DNA from 2 places in the Halobacillus shinanisalinarum genome. Region 1 is predicted to be linked to the other one. Evidence: a T-box and tRNA genes for the amino acid it is inferred to sense, from the RefSeq annotation. Region 1 holds a T-box; the other holds one or more tRNA genes.

The links. A T-box is a leader RNA that pairs with one kind of tRNA and senses whether it is charged. The one in region 1 lies ahead of MUO14_RS02520 (valine--tRNA ligase), so its partner is inferred to be a tRNA-Val.
Region 2: it encodes a tRNA-Val, which carries the amino acid that the T-box ahead of MUO14_RS02520 (valine--tRNA ligase) is inferred to sense. The anticodon was not compared.

The regions. Positions count from the first base shown of each region.
Region 1 is NZ_CP095074.1:459,814-467,587, forward strand. Features, by position in the region: gene MUO14_RS02505 (prepilin peptidase) at 1-128, opposite strand, end outside; gene MUO14_RS02515 (bifunctional folylpolyglutamate synthase/dihydrofolate synthase) at 350-1,651, opposite strand; gene MUO14_RS02520 (valine--tRNA ligase) at 1,710-4,352, opposite strand; T-box leader at 4,406-4,628, opposite strand; gene MUO14_RS02525 (hypothetical protein) at 4,761-4,949, shown strand; gene spoVID (stage VI sporulation protein D) at 4,946-5,986, opposite strand; gene hemL (glutamate-1-semialdehyde 2,1-aminomutase) at 6,399-7,682, opposite strand; gene hemB (porphobilinogen synthase) at 7,709-7,774, opposite strand, start outside.
Region 2 is NZ_CP095074.1:3,981,266-3,989,039, reverse strand. Features, by position in the region: gene MUO14_RS19770 (FUSC family protein) at 54-2,234, shown strand; gene MUO14_RS19765 (hypothetical protein) at 2,366-2,917, opposite strand; gene MUO14_RS19760 (hypothetical protein) at 3,094-3,552, opposite strand; gene MUO14_RS19755 (helix-turn-helix domain-containing protein) at 4,104-4,376, opposite strand; gene MUO14_RS19750 (hypothetical protein) at 4,531-4,668, opposite strand; tRNA gene MUO14_RS19745 (tRNA-Leu) at 5,134-5,215, opposite strand; tRNA gene MUO14_RS19740 (tRNA-Cys) at 5,217-5,290, opposite strand; tRNA gene MUO14_RS19735 (tRNA-Gly) at 5,335-5,409, opposite strand; tRNA gene MUO14_RS19730 (tRNA-Gln) at 5,416-5,490, opposite strand; tRNA gene MUO14_RS19725 (tRNA-His) at 5,508-5,583, opposite strand; tRNA gene MUO14_RS19720 (tRNA-Trp) at 5,598-5,668, opposite strand; tRNA gene MUO14_RS19715 (tRNA-Tyr) at 5,674-5,759, opposite strand; tRNA gene MUO14_RS19710 (tRNA-Thr) at 5,775-5,850, opposite strand; tRNA gene MUO14_RS19705 (tRNA-Phe) at 5,864-5,936, opposite strand; tRNA gene MUO14_RS19700 (tRNA-Asp) at 5,970-6,046, opposite strand; tRNA gene MUO14_RS19695 (tRNA-Met) at 6,052-6,128, opposite strand; tRNA gene MUO14_RS19690 (tRNA-Val) at 6,158-6,233, opposite strand; tRNA gene MUO14_RS19685 (tRNA-Glu) at 6,315-6,389, opposite strand; tRNA gene MUO14_RS19680 (tRNA-Ser) at 6,417-6,509, opposite strand; tRNA gene MUO14_RS19675 (tRNA-Asn) at 6,514-6,588, opposite strand; rRNA gene rrf (5S ribosomal RNA) at 6,600-6,713, opposite strand; rRNA gene MUO14_RS19665 (23S ribosomal RNA) at 6,849-7,774, opposite strand, start outside.

The DNA.
Region 1 (7,774 bases):
CACTTTGGACAGTATGATCGTTTCTGTGTAAATAATTCTCCTTTTGGAACCCGAAGCCCAACAACATTAAAGAAAGAGCCGAGCACAAGTCCTAGAATAAAAAAATAAACTATGAAAGTATTTTCCATCAACTTTACTCCTCATCTTTAAAAGTATTTAATTTTTATAAGAAAGGGGGATCACTTTGGTTTTAGGGGAAACAGAGGAAAGGATAATGCAAGAAAAGGGGGGAAGAATGATTTACGTAAATCATATACAAAGTGGCAGAGAGACTGCCAGGCTACCGAGTTTGCAGTCACCCCCCCTATCAAAATTTTTTAACTAGTACACTCAAATTAATAATATATTATCATAACGGACCTTTTCTTTCAAAATTTTTCCTGATTTCGGAAATAAAGTATAAAGAACCCGTTATAAGCAGGACATCTTTCTCATTCATAGAACGACATATTCCCTCAACGGCCCTGTTGCCATCTATACATACATGTTTAGTATGACTAGTTGATAGCCAAGCAATTTCTTCTGCTTGCATTGCCTTAGGAAAGTCGAACTGAGTAAACCACATCTCATTCGCAATTTCTTCAAGCTGGGCCACCATCTTCTTAACTGGTTTGTCACGTAACGCAGAATATAAAATAATGATTTTCCTATCTGAGTAATGCCGTTTCATGGTATCTACGAGCGCTTGGGTCCCTTCTTGGTTATGTGCTCCATCAAGAATGACGAGAGGCTGTCCTGACACTTTTTCAAAACGGGCCGGCCAGCGAGCTGACTCGATTCCGCCTGCATATAATTCCCGTTCGACCTTATACCCGAGTTCTTTAAGGACCTCCATAGCAAACAAGGCCAGAGAAGCATTTTTCACTTGATGAACACCCATCATCTTCGTTACATAAGGCGGGGATTGATAGCCAGCAGTGGAAAAGGAAAAAACTTCTCCGTGATCTGAACTGGTTTCATGTTGATAATGGAAACTTTCCCCGATAATATCTAGTGGTGCGTGCTGCATTGCCGCCTGCTGCTGTATGACTTCAATAACATCTTCACGTTCCGCTCCAGTTATCACGGGAACATCCTCTTTTATAATCCCTGCTTTTTCGTAGGCGATTTGTTCATAACTGTCACCTAAAATCGCCATGTGGTCTAATCCTATATTTGTAATCATAGATAGGACAGGGAGAATGATGTTTGTTGAATCTAAACGTCCACCAAGGCCTGTCTCAAACAAAACAAAATCCAATGGCTGACGGGAAAAATACAAGATCGCTATCGCTGTAATCACTTCAAATTCAGTCGGTTCTCCCCACTCTGTATCACCTAACTCGTCGGCAAGTGGCTGAACATCCATGACGAGGCTGGCAAGATCTTCATCATCAATCGGTAAACCGTTGATACTTATTCGTTCGTTAAATCGAGTAATATAAGGGGATGTAAATGTACCTACCGTGCAGCCTTGCTCTTGCAGAAGATTTCTTAAGAAAGTCAGCGTTGAACCTTTCCCATTTGTCCCAGCCAGGTGAATAGAGATGAGTTTCTGTTCTGGGTGGCCTAGCTTCTCCATCATCCATTCCATCCGTTTTAACCCTGGTTTAATTTTGAATTTTTCACGTGAATGGATCCACTGTATTGCATCATGATAATTCATCGATATAACCTTCCTTCGAAAAAAGAGGAGAGTATTCATCTGAATACCCTCCCGTATCCGTACCTTATGCTTTTAATTCTTTCATTCGAGCTTCTACCTTCGCCCGTTTATCCAAGTAGTCCTGCTCTTTTGTCCTCTCTTCTTCGACAACCTGTTCAGGTGCTTTGCTAACAAAGCCTTCATTGGAAAGTTTCTTTTGTACTCGTTCCACTTCCTTATCCCATTTTTGCCGTTCTTTTTCCAACCGTTTAATTTCATCATCAATGTTAATCAGCCCGGCAAGGGGAAGATAAAGCTCTGCACCTGTGATAACGGCCGACATTGCTTTTTCAGGTGCTTTAAGTTCTGTTGCGATTACAAGTTCACTCGGATTGCAAAAACGCTCTAAATAGCTACGATTCTTCTCAAGCTCAGCAACAACCGTGTCATCCTTCGCCTGAACCATCAGCTGTATTTCTTTAGACATTGGTGTATCTACTTCAGCACGGATGTTACGTACAGAACGAATAATCGATACAAGCCGCTCCATCTCTTGGACAGCCGTTTCGTTATGAAACTCCTCTTTGACCTGTGGCCAAGCAGCTTGGGTGATGGACTCCCCTTCGTGTGGGAGGTGCTGCCAAATCTCTTCTGTGATAAATGGCATAAATGGATGCAGCATACGCATAATTTGATCTAAAGTATAAGCCAGAATCGAGCGTGTTGTATGAATGCGTGCTTCATCTTCTCCATAAAGCGGCAGTTTTGCCATTTCAATATACCAGTCACAAAATTCATCCCAGATGAAATTGTATAAGTGACGGCCTGCTTCACCAAATTCATATCTGTCAATGTTTCGTGTAACTTGTTCGATCGTTTCATTCAACCTCGTTAAAATCCAATCATCAGCAACCGACTTTTCTCCCGTTATATCAATCTCCTCATAGGTTAAGTCACCCATATTCATTAAGGCAAAACGTGAAGCGTTCCAAATCTTGTTGGCAAAATTCCATGTCGATTCAACCTTTTCCCATTGGAAGCGGAGATCTTGCCCAGGTGCTGACCCCGTTGAAAGGAAATAACGTAAGGAATCCGCACCATACTTTTCAATGACATCCATCGGGTCAACGCCATTACCAAGCGACTTACTCATCTTGCGGCCCTCTGCATCCCGCACGAGCCCATGAATGAGAACGTCTTCAAATGGACGGCGGTCTGTGAATTCGATCGATTGGAAGATCATTCGGCTGACCCAGAAAAAGATAATGTCATAGCCAGTCACAAGAACATTTGTCGGGAAAAAGCGCTTGAAATCTTCACTGTCTTCACCAGGCCAGCCCATAGTTGAAAACGGCCATAAAGCGGAAGAAAACCAAGTATCAAGTACATCTTCATCTTGCTCCCAATTTTCACTATCCTCTGGTGCTTGTTTTCCTACATGAATTTCACCTGTTTCTTTATGATACCAGGCAGGGATTCTGTGCCCCCACCATAATTGACGGGAAATACACCAGTCACGAATATTCTCCATCCAGCGCAGATATGTTTTTTCAAAACGGTCCGGAACGAAACTAACTTTGTCGTCACTGCCTTGAAGTTTTATTGCCTCTTTCGCAAGCGGCTCCATGTTAACAAACCACTGCGTAGATAAATAAGGCTCAACTACAGCGCCACTACGCTCAGAATGACCGACCGAATGCAAATGGTCTTCAATCTCAAAAAGGACACCCTCTCCTTGAAGATGTTTTACAATTTGCTTACGGCAGTCAAAACGATCCATGCCTTGATACTTTTCTGCCTTTTCATTCATCGTTCCATCTTCGTTCATCACAAGGACACGCTCTAGGTTGTGTCGATTCCCAATTTCAAAGTCATTCGGGTCATGGGCTGGCGTGATCTTCACGGCCCCTGAACCAAATTCCATATCTACATAATCATCTGCTACAATATCCAACTCACGACCAATAATCGGCAAGACAGCCTTTTTGCCAATTAAATGCTTATAACGTTCATCTTCAGGATGTACGGCAATTGCAGTATCTCCAAGCATCGTCTCTGGTCTAGTTGTAGCGATTTCTATGGAACCTTCTCCTTCTTTTAGCGGGTAGCGCATATGGTAAAAGGCGCCTTGAACATCCTTATATTCCACTTCAATATCAGACAAGGCGGTTTTTGTTGCGGGATCCCAGTTGATGATGTATTCTCCACGGTAAATCAGATCTTTTTCATATAGCTTTACAAAAACTTCTTTAACCGCTTCAGATAAACCATCATCAAGCGTAAAGCGCTCACGAGAATAATCTAACCCAAGGCCCAACTTTTCCCATTGTGTACGAATAAATTGGGCATATTCTTTTTTCCATTCCCATGATTTTTCCAAGAAGTTCTCGCGACCAAGGTCATAGCGTGTTGTTCCTTGTTCCTTGAGTTTGGCTTCAACCTTCGCCTGTGTGGCAATACCAGCATGGTCCATGCCGGGAAGCCATAACACATCATACCCTTGCATCCGCTTTACACGGGTCAAAATATCCTGCAGTGTCGTATCCCAAGCGTGGCCTAAGTGCAGTTTACCTGTAACGTTTGGCGGTGGGATAACAACCGTATAAGGTTCCTTATTCACATCACCTGTCGCTTCAAAAAATTTGCCTTCTACCCAATATTGATAACGGTCTTTCTCAATTGCAGCCGGGTCATACTTTGTAGGCATGGTTACGTCTCGTTGCTCCATTCCGTGTTCCTCCTTTAAATAATCGTGAAAATAAAAAAATCTCCTTCATCCTGAAAAAGGACGAAAGAGATTACTATCCGTGGTACCACCTTAATTTACAGAGTTGCCTCTGTACACTTATTGTTCATAACGGCTTCGAACCGGCTTCTCCTACTTAGCTTCAAAGAAACTGCATCCAGGGCGACCTTCCATCAATAAACAATCTGGAAAACTTTCAGCAGTCGTTTTCCTCTCTGAAGCGTTTATTCACGTACTCTTCCCTTTCACGGCATTTCACATATAGGTATTCTTTTTCATATTGTATAAAGAATCCACTATCGAAGTCAACTTTTTTTGTGAAATGGGCGAATTTGTTGCATAATCTCAGTGCTTAAGACACTTACACTTTATGAAAAAGGAGGTCATTAGATGAGTCGTTTTTATCGATATCGACTGCCGCCGTGGTGCAGACATTGCCTATACATTCTTGAACGAGCAACATTGCCGATTATGATTTATCAAGTGTTTCGAACCATCTTTTTCCCAACTACCCTGGATGTCTTCTTAGCAGGTATCTTTATTTGTATCTATATAGCTTTCCACTTAAAGTGGATTTAACTCGGGATATATACAATTTGACCAGGAGTAACATCTGCTTCCAAGTCATTGATTTTCTCCAATTGCTTAACCGGGATTTCATATCTTTCTGCAATTTCTTCAATAGTTTCGTCATTTTGAGCAATATACATTTTCATTTGTGTGTACGTGTCTTCCCGATTCGGGAATAAGTGCTTAAATATTTGTTTAATCCCATTCACATCTGCAGAGGAAGGTTCGTTCTCCACATCCTCCTGCACTTCCTCTGCCTTATAAGAAGAAACTGGCGATGGAGATGGAGATACATCACTCCCAAACATATTCGATGTTCCTTCCCATTCACTTGTGCTTTCAGAGGATACATCAGGTGTTTGCTTCCCTTTCTTCTCGTTAAAATAGTCGGATAAGCTTTGTGATTTCTTATATGGCCATCTATCTCCACTAGTTTCAAGGTCTTCAGATTGATCCGGTTCCGGTTCCTGTTGCTTTCGATGTTCTTGAAGGTCCAATACAGGTGCCTCATTCCTTGGATCAGCCTGTTTTGATTCATCGTGTTTGTTAAAATCAACTGGCCCAATGGTCACTGATTCATCATATTCTTCATATTCAGGTTCTTCTACAGCTTCCTCCTGTCTCAACCCATTAATATTAAGTTGAGCCTGAAGTCTTAGTTGATGTTCAGCTGGAAGCTCATAGTCAAAGCTTTCAATATTTATGTGCACATCATCCATATCAATCACACGATCAGCTGGAATGGTCACCTCCACAGGAAAGGAGTGATTGAATTGAAAGATCCCTTCTTCTCCTCTTTCTACAGAGTCAACTACGCGAACCGATTGAATGGCCGGTGTTTCAGCATACTTATCCTCTTCTTGCCCTGGCATATATTCACCAGCTAGAACAACGGTACCTTTAAGACGGACGTCCTCCCCTAAGTTTTCTATTGTTACTTCTGGTTCCAACGATATACCAATTAATTCACGAACTCCCTGTCCTTCTTGAAACCATAAGGACTCATTTAAGTGAAATGTAAAAACTTGCTCCTGATTATTATCCAAAATAACGTCCCCTCCCTATTTAAAATCAACATAGTTGTTTATTACACCATATGCATAAGTCTCTTTTATATACATAATTCAAAAAGCAAGGACGTTAGGCTGCCCCGGGATGAAACTAGACACGAAAGAACAAAAGCGCGGGGCGCCCCGGTAGACACGACAAGCATAAAACAAGCGGCGCAGTGGAAAAGACTTCATGGATGTTCGACTAAGTTCGAAACATCCTGTTTCAACGTCGGACGACCCCACGTCCTGTGGGGCCACGGAGGCGATTGACTAGTCTTGCGTGTCTCGGGTGCTGGAGCTGGGTGTGGCTAACTTCATGTAAGCTTATCCACAGGCAAATATTTTTATAATTTCCTGGACGATAAAAAAGGACATCACCCTAAAAGGCAATGTCCTGACTGATTCATTATAATTTGGCAAAAACCTTTTCTGCCGCACGAATGGTAAATTCAATATCTTCATCCGTGTGGGCAAGGGACAAAAACATCCCTTCAAATTGTGACGGCGGTAGAAAGATACCTTCTTCAATCATCCCCCGATAGTACTTCGCAAATAAGTCGAGGTTAGATTGATTAGCTGTATCAAAATCTGTTACAGCCTGACCTGTAAAGAAGAAGCCCACCATAGATCCAGCACGGTTCACTGTGAGGGGAACTTGGTATTTTTCTGCCGCTGCAGTAAACCCTTCAATTAAGCGGTCTACCTTTTTATTAATTTCCCGATAGGCGTTCTCATTCATAGCCGTTAGTGTTTCGTATCCTGCAGTCATTGCTAATGGGTTTCCTGATAATGTTCCTGCTTGATAAATATCACCAACAGGGGCTACACGCTCCATGATCTCACGTTTACCTCCATAAGCACCTACAGGCAGCCCTCCACCGATCACCTTACCGAGGCAAGTCATATCCGGAGTTACTCCGAAATGCCCTTGTGCACTATTGTAACCAACACGAAAACCTGTCATCACCTCATCAAAAATAAGTACAGTTCCATTACTTTCGGTTAATGTACGCAACTCACTTAAAAATTCTTCTCGCGGCGGAACCACACCCATATTGCCGGATACTGGCTCGATGATGACAGCAGCCAGGTCATCCCCGTATTGTTCAAATACATATCGAACGCTCTCGATATCATTGTAAGGAACGGTAATCGTATTTTTTGCAATCGACTCAGGTACACCTGGAGAATCGGGCAATCCTAGTGTTGCAACACCAGAGCCTGCTTTAATCAATAACGAGTCTCCATGACCATGGTAATTCCCTTCAAACTTAAGGATTTTATTACGCTCCGTATACCCACGTGCAACTCTCAATGCACTCATTGTAGCCTCCGTACCAGAGTTTACCATACGCAGCATATCAATGGATGGCACACGATCAATCACAAGCTGAGCTAATTTATTTTCAATTAATGTGGGTGCACCAAAACTTGTCCCAAGTTCCGTCACTTTTTTTAGCGATTCCACAACACGGTCATCAGCATGACCTAGAATTAATGGCCCCCAGCTTAGCACATAATCTACGTACTCGTGACCATCAATATCATAGATTTTCGACCCTTTTCCCTGTTCCATGAAAATAGGGGTCATATCCACAGACTTAAAAGCACGGACCGGTGAGTTTACACCACCTGGCATTAAATCCACTGCCTCCTTATATGCATCCGTAGATCGTTCAAAGTTTTTCATCCTTACCACCCTTTCCCTACCACAAATTATTGCTCTAAATAACGCGCAACATCTTTAGCAAAATAAGTAATAATTAAGTCAGCCCCAGCCCG
Region 2 (7,774 bases), 1.4 Mb from region 1:
TACGATAAGAAGAGTATATAATATGCGATATTTTAGAAAAGGTTGATGAAGCATTGAAGCAATTACAATTTAAGAATTATTGGGTCACTCGACTACTCGCCTCAGACCCCGGGCGAAAACGATTGAATCAAGCTGGCAAAGCCGTCATTAGTTTGATTTCTTCCGTATCATCAGTAATCCTCATTCTACGTATGTTAGGACAACCTCCCTTAACCCCAGCTATTGTCGCTGGTATCACAGGCATGCTTGGAATTATGACTGTGATGGATGATACAAGGAAGAAAAAGAAAATAACTACGCTGCTACTGGGGATATCTGCAAGTTTTGGAGTGACAGCAGGATCGTTATTAGCGTGGAATGTCTATCTTGTCTCAGGTTTGATGATCCTTATTATATTTAGTGCATTTTATTTTTCACGATTTGGGAGCCGTTATTTTTCACTCGGTATGATCGGATTTATGACTGTTTATTTTTCTTCCTTTTTAGGGCTTTCCCCTAGTCAGTTACCGTGGTTTTACATGGGCATTGCCTTAGGTGTAGCTTTCGCATACCTATATAATTTTATTATCTTCAAAGACTCTGCCCAGCTGTTAAAAAGAAGTATGCGTTCCTTTCATATCCAAGCAAACCTGACATTCGAATTACTGATTGAAACGATTCAAGATCCAGAAACAAGCGACCCGCGGATTAAAAAACTTCAGTATAATGTGAGCAAGCTCAGAGAGTATGCAAGTAACGTCGCAACAGATTTAAACGCTCAAGATGTAAAAGGAATTTGGCCAGGCCTCACGACATCACAGCTAAGGCTATACGTGTTTGATACGGCAATGCTGGTTGCGACGTTAGCTGAATCCTTGCACCAATTAAAGAAAGATGATGCATTCGAGGCAGATGAACTAAGAGAGTTGTTAATAAGGGTGATTACTTCTCTCCGTGAATCAGAAGTTCTAGCACAAAACTATGAGGAAGAAAACTTGGTGAAAGCCCAGAAAACATCAGATTCTTTACGTCAGATGATCAATGAGCTATTTTCGAAGCAAGATTCACACCCTGGAAGATGGCTCTACATCATACGTAGAATTGAATCGATCACTACACATGTGACAAACGGTGCGCTAGCCATACAACAATCCTTACACAAAGGACAACAATCGAAGGAAAATACGGAAGAAGATAGCAGCCAAGATGGAGACAATGAAGAAAAAGAAGAAGATCAAGGGTTAAAACCATCAACGAAAAAAGCCTATCAATCACTAATTGCCGGAACGATAGCGATCATTGTTGGTCATTTAATCTCACCTGTCCAGCCCTACTGGGTCCTGCTCACAACATTTATTGTGCAGCTCGGGACAGAGTCCGTTGGCCGAACCTACATGAAAGGCCTTCAACGTTCAGTGGGCACAGTCATTGGGGCTATGCTTGGATTTGTATTAGCTAAAGCCGTTTCAGGACACTCCGTATTGGAAATTATTCTTCTATTTGTTGTCATATTTTTAGCCTTTTATATATTTGCTGTCTCGTACACATTAATGAGTCTCTTTATTACCTTACTTATCGCCTTTATGTATGACCTTTTGCTGGGAGGGATAAGCTTCTCCTTATTAAGTGCCCGTGTCATTGATACCATCGCTGGTGCAGCGATCGCCTTAACCATTTCCGCGGTTATTTTTCCAACAAAAACGAAGGAAAAAGTATCGGAGGCTTTTACCGATTATCTTAATGAACTTAACTCATACGTTATCCAGTATATTCGAAGCTTCCGTGAAACCATGGATATAAAAGAGCTAGCCGATCACGCTTTTAAAATGGATGAAAAAGTTCAAGCCATTAAAGACGAATCAAAACCGATCCTCCAGCGTCCAGGGGCACTAAGACATCGGGAGCTCCCACGCTGGATAACCATTTTCACAGCCATAAACTATTATGCCAAACACTTAGTCGCATCATCCTATCAAAAGAACTTCACTTATCCTGATGAACTAGAGAAAGTCTTTCCGTCGATGGAAGATAAATTTAACCACAATATAGAAACATTAACCCATATGATTAAAACTGGTGAAGGTGCCGGTGTGATCTACAACATGGATAACGAGAGAAAGCACATCGAACGCTTCGCACCAGGACATAACGAGAACCAGGGGGACCTCATTCATCATCTTTACTATGTATGGCGGATAAACCAGTCCATTTTAATTTTAGGGAAAGAATTAGGTGCCGAAGAAAGGGATCGGTAAGAAAAACGAAAAAAGAACTGACGTCAAGTAAACGTCAGTTCTTTTTTATTTAAAAAAAATTAAAATTGCGATAACCACTGTTCCATTTTGCCCTCTTCATCAGCACTATGTAGAACATTACTAAAAGAGAGTTATTCCCCTCTTAACGTTTCAGTTACGTCCCAAACCTTGTCGTAACCATTATATGAATTTAAAGCTATATCAAGATCGTGAAACATACGATGAAGGTTTCTAACTGTACCTTTATCTTCACGTTCAAGAACTGAATTCGCAAGCCCTTCAATTTCTTGTAAATCGCTTTTTAAGGTTTCGGAAGTCACATTTGGCAGCAACTCTTCAACCTTTTTAAGAACCATTTCCGCTTTCGCTCGTTGATCGTTCCAACTTAAGTTTCCAATTCCACCAAAACCTGTTGTGTCATTATAAAAATCGTGGGTCGTGGAAACGAATTCGCCAACATCTTTGTTCTCCTTCCCAACTGTTGCTTGTGTTTGTTCGATCGTATTGGCTGAAACCTCCCCAGCTTTCGCCTCTTCCTGCGCCCCTTTCGTTTGGTTTGTATCGCTACTCGCTTCCTGTTGAAAAATTACATTTGCAACAATAAGGTAAACGAACACGCCAAGGACTAAAAACGCAACCGTTCCTAGTCCCCACATGATCTTCTTGAATAATGTATCAAACATAAAATCCCCTCGCTTTTCTTGTAACGTAATCGTAACATTGAAAGAAAATCATGTAAATTAATCCAGTAAAATATATATAATACATCATTAACAAGGAGTTCTTCATAACTGCTTCAACGGAGAAAAGATGTTTACTTTGACTCAACCCTATACCATATATAATGGGCCGTCATTAGTTAGCCATTCTCAATTTTACATACCCACTTATAGTAATATAAAACAATAAGTAATAAGAAAGGATTAACCAATACTGAATACCACAAATTCCACCACCCATGATTAAAATATCCCCACGGTTCAGGTAATAAGGTGATGGCTTCGTAAAATGTAATTCCTATGACCCAAAATAAAATGTAAAAAATACGTTTATACATTAATTGTCCAAATGGGTACCAGTTTAGAAAAATCATATTCACGGGAGGGATCAATATAAGTAATGCAGGGATTGATCGCCACTCTATAGATTTAGAAAAGTACCAATATCCTTGATACTTTGCATCAATATATATATCAACAATTATTTGAAATGCTATGGTAAACATCCATATATGAACAACTTGATTTTTAGTTAAACGATTATTTGTTCTAAATGCAAGAAAATTAAATACAAAGACCGCAATTATTAGCCCTAACATAATAAGGCTCCTTTTTAAAATAGCCTTCCACTCTATCCCTTAAATTAATCATTCGTTCTAGTAAAAGAACTTCCATAAATTAGTTGAAATTTTTAGGGAAGTTAGGTAATTATTTGGGGATTTAAAGTGATAAATCAAATATACAACTTTGTAAGGAATTTGAGGATAAACTTAAAACAGATTTAACGGAACAAGCTTAGGATTCTCCTAAGCAAAATTACTTGTCTTTATAATACTTAATTTAAATCAACTTAATACCTTTTATATCGTTGCTAATTGATTGGTGTGAGGTTCCTACCTATTATGGTGCGTCTATTTTTAGAACCACCCTATCCGTTCTAAAATTCTCATTTGGCTTTTGGTCTCCAACCATAAGGGTCATGTCTACTTCAAACCAACCTTGAACTGCTTGACCGCCACCTTGGCATTCTTTTGGTAGTAGTAGGTGGAGCGCTTGATGCCAACGATGTTCAGAACCTTCGTCATGGCATAGCCCTGAGCGATCCAGTAATCGGCTACTTCAATTTTTTCCGTGAATGAGGGCTTTTCTTTTACGAGATCCCCAGAACGTCGATTTCAAGATCCTTCTCACCCAGAAGTTTCTTTAAATGACCGATCTCTTCAGCCAGGTGTTTCGTGTCAATTGAATCTACTTGATCAAGAGACACATCCCCAAGTTTTCCTTTATGAAACTCCTGGCACCAATGATCTACCATATTAGCGCTTAGTTTATAAAGACGAGTGACTAGGCTTTTATTCGCGGTTTCTTCGGCTTCTTTGAAGACTTGTTGTTTGAGCGCTATCGTGTACTGATTGCGTTTCATTCAACTCATCCCCTTTCTATTTGTCAGAGTAGTAAGATTCCCACCCACTGTCCAACGTCAAAAAGGGACTTTTTAGAGAATTAAACTGCATTTATCTCATGATTAGTTTTGAATTATTGTACTTGTTAGCCAGGATATACCTCTGAATAACAACTTAAAAGGTAAGAGAAACAATTGGGGTATCCAAAGTATCCAAGACAGTATCAAATTCAATGCTTCTGATATATAATCGCCCCTCCTTAGCTTTTTTATCAGTCCTCTCCCTATTTCTTAAAACTTCATTAAACCCCATTTTTATACCCTCCCATACTATTCTTGAACCTTACGCTAACCTACTTCGTTTGTTAAATAATGATTACTAATATTCTAACATAAATTGTAAAACTCAATACCTTTTTCTTATGTAGGCTATCCCTAAATCAAAGAATACTGGGACGGTCTTAATTACATAAATCACAATATCATTAAATAAATTATCGCTTCATTGAATGATTCTGCATACGAATGAATTCGAACTTTTTCGGACAATGGATATTTCACGGTCATTAAGATTATTCTTACGTCTTGCCATAGCTTGCCTTCCTTCGGAGCTATTCGCACGATTAATACACATGATTAGAGACAATGGGTAAACACTAAAAATCTACGTATTTTAGCTAAAAAAGACAACAAAAAAAACGCTTCCCACAATGTGAGAAACGTTGATATTACAGTATATTCAAGACTAATTGACTTACTCTTAACGAAAATAAAATAATACCGGTGGTCGGGTTCGAACCGACACTCCGTGAGGAACACGATTTTGAGTCGTGCGCGTCTGCCAATTCCGCCACACCGGCATGGAGGCGGCAACCGGAATCGAACCGGTGATAGAGGAGTTGCAGTCCTCTGCCTTACCGCTTGGCTATGCCGCCGTTTTACATCCTATGCTAACCATCTCTTAGTTATGAATATAAAATGGAGCGGGAGACGGGATTCGAACCCGCGACCCCCACCTTGGCAAGGTGGTGTTCTACCACTGAACTACTCCCGCATCTGATGGCTGGGCCAGCTGGATTCGAACCAGCGCATGACGGTACCAAAAACCGTGGCCTTACCGCTTGGCTATGGCCCAACAGATTAATTTAAAAATGGGGCGACTAGTGGGATTTGAACCCACGCATGCCGGAACCACAATCCGGTGCGTTAACCCCTTCGCCATAGCCGCCATAATGTAAAAAGCAGGGGTAGTAGGAATTGAACCCACATTGGCGGTTTTGGAGACCGCAGTTTTACCATTAAACTATACCCCTATAAATGGTGGAGGGAGTAGGACTCGAACCTACGAACCCGATGGGAGCGGATTTACAGTCCGCCGCGTTTGGCCAACTTCGCTATCCCTCCATCACAATGACCAAATGGTGCCGGCCAGAGGACTTGAACCCCCAACCTACTGATTACAAATCAGTTGCTCTACCAGTTGAGCTAGGCCGGCTAGTGGAAAAAGGTGGCTCGGGACGGAATCGAACCGCCGACACACGGATTTTCAGTCCGTTGCTCTACCGACTGAGCTACCGAGCCAGATTTCTAATGATTTACGTGTATATGTAAACATGGCGGTCCGGACGGGACTCGAACCCGCGACCTCCTGCGTGACAGGCAGGCATTCTAACCAACTGAACTACCGGACCAAATTTGGTTGCGGGGACAGGATTTGAACCTGTGACCTCCGGGTTATGAGCCCGACGAGCTACCAGACTGCTCTACCCCGCGATAATGTGGAATTTCCACTAGAAAATAGATGGTGGAGGATGCAGGGCTCGAACCTGCGACCCCTTGCTTGTAAGGCAAGTGCTCTCCCAGCTGAGCTAATCCTCCAGCTATATAACTTACTAGATATGTAATGTATTAAGAAAATGATATATTTAATAATACTTTCACTAATAAGCTTTGGGAAGTTGGTGACCCGTACGGGATTCGAACCCGTGATACCGCCGTGAAAGGGCGGTGTCTTAACCACTTGACCAACGGGCCAATCGAAAACTTTCGTTATGTTCGATATGGCGGAGAGCGAGGGATTCGAACCCTCGAAACCGCGAAAACGGTTTACACGAATTCCAATCGTGCTCCTTCGGCCAGCTCGGACAGCTCTCCGTAATGGCTCCACCGGTAGGATTCGAACCTACGACCGATCGGTTAACAGCCGATTGCTCTACCACTGAGCTACGGTGGAATAATAATGAAACCTGGCAGCGTCCTACTCTCACGGGGATCGACCCGACTACCATCGGCGCTGAAGAGCTTAACTACTGTGTTCGGCATGGGAACAGGTGTGACCTCTTCGCCGTCGCCACCAGATCTCTTAATTCTCTTTTTTAAAGGACAAGATATATTATATTGCTCTTTAAAAGAAAAATCAAGGGTTTATGTAGAAGTTTTTGAAAACCCTCAAAACTGGATAAGACAGGCAAGACCAAACGATTCAATTTTGATATAGATAAGTCATCGATTGATTAGTATCCGTCAGCTTCACGTGTCACCACGCTTCGACCTCGGACCTATCGACCTCATCGTCTCTGAGGAATCTTACTTACTTGGCGTAAGGGGAAATCTCATCTCAAGGGGGGCTTCATGCTTAGATGCTTTCAGCACTTATCCCGTCCACACGTAGCTACCCAGCGATGCTCCTGGCGGAACAACTGGTACACCAGCGGTGTGTCCATCCCGGTCCTCTCGTACTAAGGACAGCTCCTTTCAGATTTCCAACGCCCACGACGGATAGGGACCGAACTGTCTCACGACGTTCTGAACCCAGCTCGCGTACCGCTTTAATGGGCGAACAGCCCAACCCTTGGGACCGACTACAGCCCCAGGATGCGATGAGCCGACATCGAGGTGCCAAACCTCCCCGTCGATGTGGACTCTTGGGGGAGATAAGCCTGTTATCCCCGGGGTAGCTTTTATCCGTTGAGCGACGGCCCTTCCATACGGTACCGCCGGATCACTAAGCCCGACTTTCGTCCCTGCTCGACTTGTAGGTCTCGCAGTCAAGCTCCCTTGTGCCTTTACACTCTGCGAATGATTTCCAACCATTCTGAGGGAACCTTTGGGCGCCTCCGTTACTCTTTAGGAGGCGACCGCCCCAGTCAAACTGCCCACCTGACACTGTCTCCGAACCGGATCACGGTCCTGGGTTAGAATGTCCGTACAGCCAGGGTGGTATCCCACCAGCGCCTCCACCGAAGCTAGCGCTCCGGCTTCTCAGGCTCCCACCTATCCTGTACAAGCTGTACCAACATTCAATATCAGGCTACAGTAAAGCTCCACGGGGTCTTTCCGTCCTGTCGCGGGTAATGCGCATCTTCACGCATAGTATAATTTCACCGGGTCTCTCGTTGAGACAGTGCCCAAGTCGTTGC